One region of the Paenibacillus shenyangensis genome, then DNA from elsewhere that is predicted to be linked to it. Evidence: predicted binding sites of a transcription regulator. Region 1 holds the regulator's gene; the other holds the start of a gene.
What was found. Region 1 encodes NrdR, which represses ribonucleotide reductase genes. Its sites were predicted from a motif close to AACACNATATATNGTGTT; they were not measured.

Region 1 (3,217 bases):
GTCCACTGCTTCGACCAATGCAATGACACGTCCCGAATATCGCAGCGGCATGTGGGTATCCGAGACAAGCAATATTTTCAACTATGGACTGGGTTGGGATTCCGTACAGCTGTCTCCATTTGATCGTTACGGATTAAAAGCTGTATCCAAAGGCGGCGATACACTTATGTATCATGCCAGTCTGATTAGTGTACCGGAGCAGCGGCTCAGTATGGCTGTATTAACGTCCGGCGGTTCCTCCATGTACAATGAAGCGGTAGCCAGTGAAGTGATGCTGCGCGTACTGAAAGATAAAGGCACAATTAAACGTATTCTGCCAGATCAGCAGTTCCCGACAGCTGATAAAGTCGCTATGCCAGCTGATATGAAAAAGTATAACGGCACCTATGGCGTCGTCGGTGAGACATTTGACGTTAATATTCGTAATGGCAAATTCAAACTGGCTACACAGATGTCCGGCATGATTCCGGCACAGCAGTATATCTATGCAGGTAAAGGCAAATTCCGTAGTGAAGATGGCTCTGCTCTCGCCAGCTTTGAACGCCAGAAAAATGGCAGTACGTATCTGAAGCTGAATGCATATCTCAATATACCTGAGCTGGAGCAATCCCAGATGGCTCTGTATGTCGGACAAAAGCTGGACAAACAGTCTCTCCCTTCTGCTGTCAAAAAGACATGGCAGCAGCGTAATGGCAAAATCTATTATAATATTGACGAAAAAATCAACTCGGCATTCTACCTGATTCCGACAGAAATCAGCAAAACGATCCAGGCAGACACTCAACTGGGTTATGCACTGGGTACGAAAATTGTAGATGCAAACAAGAGTGTGAATATTATGCAGATTCCGGTTATGTCCGGACGTGATACATTTGATCTGAATTTCTCCCGTCAGGGCAAAACAGAATATCTGCAGATCAACGGACAATCCTTTATCAGTGAAGATGGCTTATCTACTCTCTCAGCGTCCTCTTCCCTGAAAATCCCGGCAGATCATCATGCTACATGGATGAAGTTGGGCAAAAAAACGGCTGGACAGAAAATAAATGTAACTCTTCCGAAAGGTGCAGGTTTTGTCGTCTATGATGACAAAGGACAAATCACGTATTCTTCTATCGTTAATGGTGGTCACAGCACTAAACTGCCACAAAGCGGTATGATCGTATTCGGCGGCAAAGCAGGAGACCACTTCAAGCTATCGCTGAACCGCTAAATCATTGGTACGTCTGGAACAAATTGATGCAGAAATCATGCTATACCGTTCTATAGAAATAAAAGCTCGATAACCTCTGTAATCGGAATCCTGCTTCAACTAAATAAACCGTATTTCTGCCGCTCTCCTTCCCCGGAGGTATGCAGCAGCAATGCGGTTTTATTCTGACCTTATACAAAAAAGCATCACTGCTTCCTGTCTCCCTTGCTGGAGACTCCAAGCGGTGATGCTTTCTTTTACTGTTTTTTCGATACGGCAAACCATATGTCCAAATTACTGATCTTCGCGTTCGCGATCATGCTGTGACAGAATAGAATCCTGCTTGATCGAATGCTTTTTGTCCTGTTTGGAATCGTCATTCAGCAGTCCTTCCAGCTCTTTCATGAACATGCTGATATCCTTGAACTGACGGTATACCGAGGCAAAGCGCACATAAGCCACTTCATCAACAGGATACAGCTGTTCCATCACCAGTTCCCCTACAGCACGACTTTCTACCTCGGCCAGGGCTGTTGCATACAGACTCTTCTCAACCTCTGATACAATCGCGTCCAGCTGGTCAACTGATACCGGGCGTTTCTCACAGGCACGAATCAGACCGCGCAGCAGTTTGTCCCTGCTGAACTCTTCACGACTGCCGTCTTTTTTGATGACGATAAGCGGAGTAACCTCCACCATCTCGAATGTGGTAAAGCGGCGGCTGCAACTCTCGCATTCCCGCCTGCGACGGATCGACTTGTTATCATTGGCTGGACGGGAATCCAGCACTTTTGTTCCGTTGTGACCACAATAAGGACATTTCATTTCCAGTGTCACCTTCCTTTCCCTTTATGCCGTTTATTCCATCTATTCAGAAGGCGTCATATAATTTGGTATATTGCTTATAATAATATAATACACGTTGCACATAATGTCTTGTCTCGCCATAGGGAATGTCTTTGGCATGCTCCAATGTACCATCCCACTGGCCGCTGCTGATCCAGCTTTTCACCTTGCTCGGGCCGGCATTATAGGCTGCGATCACCGCAATCTCATTGCCACCAAACTGCTGCATCAGATTGCCCAGATACCAGGTACCAATCTCGATATTCGGATCGGCATCATGCTTGACCGTATCCATGGATACATTGTTCAGATGTGCTTTGTCCATCACCCACTGAGCCGTATCAGGCATCAGCTGCATGACGCCAAGAGCACCTTTTTTGGATTCCTTACTAGGCTGGAAATTCGTCTCTACCCGGATAATGGAAGCAATCAGAAATGGATCGACCTGATATGCCGAAGCATGGGCACGAATTTCATTCTTGTATTCGATCGGATAGATCCATGCCAGCCAGCGGGTATTGAACAATACCAATACCAATACAACCAAAAACAGCGGCAGCAGAATCCGTTTACGGATCAGTTGATGTTTGAGGTGGTTCATGACAGGCCTCTATTCACCCAGAATTGCTGCAGCTGCTGCTGTGTCTGTTCCAGTGTGCCGCTGTTATCGATCACAATATCCGCTATCCGTTTTTTCTCCTCGATATCCATCTGTGCAGCAAGCCGTTTCTCTGCCTGCTCCGCTGTTAATCCATCCCTCTGCATCAGCCGCTGCAGCTGTACCTCGCGTGGTACATATACGACCATAATTTCGTCGAACTGGTAAGCATCCTTTGCTTCGAGCAGCAAAGGAATATCCGCAATGACCAGCCGCTGCGGATCGGCTGCTTCCAGCTCAGCTACACGGCTGTGAATCAGAGCGCGGATCGCCGGATGCGTAATGCCTTCCAGCGCCTGTCGTTCCTCGGGATGAGTGAAAATATGCTCGCCCAGCTGCTTGCGGTTCAGTGTACCGTCCATATTCAGCATATGTGCTCCAAAGCGCTCTCTGACCTGCTGCAGTACCGGGTGACCAGGCATCATGATTTCCCGTGCGATCAGATCAGCATCGACCAGTGCAGCTCCATGCTGTACCAACCAGGCGGAGACTGTACTTTTCCCCGTAGCGATTCCTCCGGT
Region 2 (3,217 bases), on a different contig from region 1:
CTGCAGCTGGAAAATCTCCGTGCACAGGTTGGACATTTTTACCGAACCGATGCCATTGAGGGCATGGAATTTGTTGGCGTTACTTTTGTTCATAATATAAGGATAGCCGGATTCCAGCTGGATGCTGGCAATTTTGGTCAGCATATCACGTGCGCTCATGATTGGTTTTTTCTTGACACGGTCATCTGCCATCAGCGTATCGTACATTTCGTCGATGTTCAGATCGTCGAGGTGCTTGCCGTATGCTTTGTATACACTGTATGGTGCAAATACGTGCAGCAGCTCGTTATCGGCTGCCAGCTTGTAGAAGCGGTTAGGCACGATCAGACCGATCGACAGTGTTTTCAGGCGAGTACGCTCGTCCGCATTGATCTTCTTGCTGTCCAGGAACTCCAGGATATCCCAGCCGAAGATGTTGTAGTACGCTGCACCGGAACCTTTACGTTGACCCATTTGGTCGGCATAGGAGAAAGCATCCTCCATCAGTTTCAGAACAGGCATGATGCCTTTAGCTGCGCCTTCGACGCCTTTGATTGGCTCGCCGCGTCCACGAAGCTTGGACAGGTTAACCGCTACACCGCCGCCGATTTTGGACAGCTGCATGCAGGTATTCAGTACATAGTTGATCGAGTTCAGGGAATCATCCATTTCCAACAGGAAACAGGATACCATCTCTCCACGGCGACTCTTGCCGGCATTCAGGAATGTCGGTGTTGCCGGCTGCAGACGCTGTTCCATCATGGAACGTGCCAGCGTCTTGGCATTTTCGGCATTACCGCGTCCGAGATGCAGTGCTACAACGGCTACACGATCCGGATAGTGCTCCAGGTACTTCGCACGGTCATTTGTTTTTACCGCGTAGTCCTTGTAGAACTTGGAAGCTGCCATATAGGAAGGGAACTGGAAGTTATAGCTGTGTGTAATCGCATATACTTCTTCCACGGCCTGCTCATTGTAATGCTGGTACATGTCCTCATAGTAATCGTTGTCGATCATGTAACGCACTTTGGACGAAGTGTCCGCGAAATGGATACTCTTCTCATCCACTTCCTTCATGTATTCCTGTACTGCTTCTTTATCTTTATCCAAACGGAAAAATCCGTTATCATCACGCTGCATCAATAGGTTGTTCAATTCAATATGCCGCAATTTTCTCTACCTCCTGTACGAATCGTTGTGCGTCTCCTGTAGTGCCGGATAGTTCAAATTTATATACGACCGGAACACCGTAGCGCTCCGATATCAAATCTGCACTCTTGCCGAAGTTCTCGCCCCAGTTACGGTTGCCGCTGGCTGCTACGCCAAGCAGACGGCCATGGTTTTTTTCCAGAAAATGAGTCACCTTCTCGGGAACCTGACCGAAGCCGGTTGTGTAGGTGACCAATACGAATGGTTCATTCAGCTGCAGCGCCTCTTCAATCTGTACGGCCTGCACCGATGCATTTTTCAATTTTCCGATAAACCGTTTGACGTTGCCTGTCTTGGAATCATATGCAATCAGCATGTGGGATGACATCTCCTTCTCACTCAATATATAGTGTTCATCACTGTTCTTTTTATAAAAAGAACAGTGATGAACTTGCGTCCGCCCTAGAGCAGCAAGGCCTCTCAAAGCCTTACTACATCAGCTTGGTTTCTCTTAACAAGGATTACCCATATACCGCATCTTAAAACAAGCCGTAACGCAATATATAGAACGTGAGATTAAGATTAAACGCTATATATAGTGTTGTCAATAGGACCAACCAGCGAGAAAGCAGCATCCAAAATAGCCGTAAAAAGCAGATAACAAGTAAAATCTCCATGTATTCCGGCTTATTTGAACGCTACCTATCTGGTGAAAACTATTCAAAAAAATAATTCACTTGACACACTATATCTAGTGTGTTTTTTCAAACCATCTTTACTATCATTTCCAGATTATGAAATGAAGTTAGACAGCCATCACGATATACACTCAAGTTTAAAATTTTACTGCTTTCAACATGAAAAAGCAAATGAAACTTATATAAAAATATAGATTTTTTTGACCTGTCATTTGTAGTGCTCCATGATAGCGGTTTATCCTGGAAGGCAGTCTGTCCATTGGTCAGAGACACTCATTTTTTTCGCTGCATACGCTGCAGCAGACGAATCAAGTCATTGCGATTTTTGGCCTCTTTCATATACTTGGGCAGCCGGTAGGAAGCGGTACGTACATGGCTGGAATTCGGCCTTTCGCGTAAACTCGCTGCAATATAGTCGATTAGATAGGTAAGATGCTCCCGGTTAACCGCCCAGACCATCTTGCCGCGATAATAATCAAGGAAATACAATTCCTGATCGAAAAAGGGATCGCGTCCATTACGTATGTCCGATCCTGTCCAGACGGAACTTTCTCGTTTGTGGAGCTCTACGATATTATCCGTATGGCATGCCGGACAAATAATATGTACATGTTTTTGGGTAAATTGACGTTCATCTTTGACCGGTTCGTTGAACCAGCATTCGCAAGCTGTGCAGATCGCTGCAGCAGAATACGTATAATCCGGTTCCGCCAGCTTCCGGTAAAAGCAGGAATGACAAAAAAGCTCGATGTTCTCTCTATTGGAATCGGCTCCGATATAGGCAGCACTTTGGCATTTGGGACATTTCACCACGATACTGCCCTTTCGGGCCAGTATATAGGGAACAGAGTACGGCTCAAACAAAGGATCGACAAAACGTTTCATCAATTGCTCCTCCTTTTTTGGGGAAATCTCATTTAATGATAGATCTTGATTCTCAAGTATAACTTTCTCTTTCTGCAGCAACAACCGGATGGAAACTTCGCTCTCCTTCAGAGCAGAAGCAGGAGACTGAAAAATGCACATGCTTTCCTGAGAAATGCACACGGTTTTTGATTGAATCCAATTCCATATATTGTAATAATTAAACATGCATCTGAAAGCGTATACAAAATAAGGAGGTAGTTTATGAGAAATTCGGTCTTCAAGTATGTATTGCTCGCTGTTCTGATCATGGTGTGCGGATTGTCTCCGCTCTCTACCACTTCTGTCTCTGCTGCTGCACCTTCGGTCGGTTCCATACCGGCTTCCTCCATCCCTGCGCCTTCCGGCAAGGGCGTCATGACGTTCAAAGTCATGAATGCCACTAATGGAGCCTATCCGGACAATCGTGTCTATTGGGGCATCCTGGGCATTAATCCCGAGACCAAGCAGTGGAGCTACCTGACCAG

Region 2: nrdI (class Ib ribonucleoside-diphosphate reductase assembly flavoprotein NrdI) is a predicted target of NrdR. The motif match lies at 1,714-1,731, and genes of this name have one in related genera.

Annotation. Positions count from the first base shown of each region.
Region 1 covers NZ_AOIG01000017.1:12,590-15,806, reverse strand. The annotation lists gene H065_RS0114295 (serine hydrolase domain-containing protein) at 1-1,213, shown strand, start outside; gene nrdR (transcriptional regulator NrdR) at 1,487-2,017, opposite strand; gene H065_RS0114285 (lytic transglycosylase domain-containing protein) at 2,064-2,639, opposite strand; gene coaE (dephospho-CoA kinase) at 2,636-3,217, opposite strand, start outside.
Region 2 covers NZ_AOIG01000005.1:54,500-57,716, forward strand. The annotation lists gene nrdE (class 1b ribonucleoside-diphosphate reductase subunit alpha) at 1-1,149, opposite strand, end outside; gene nrdI (class Ib ribonucleoside-diphosphate reductase assembly flavoprotein NrdI) at 1,136-1,504, opposite strand; gene H065_RS0103350 (hypothetical protein) at 2,100-2,711, opposite strand; gene H065_RS0103355 (glycoside hydrolase family 64 protein) at 2,955-3,217, shown strand, end outside.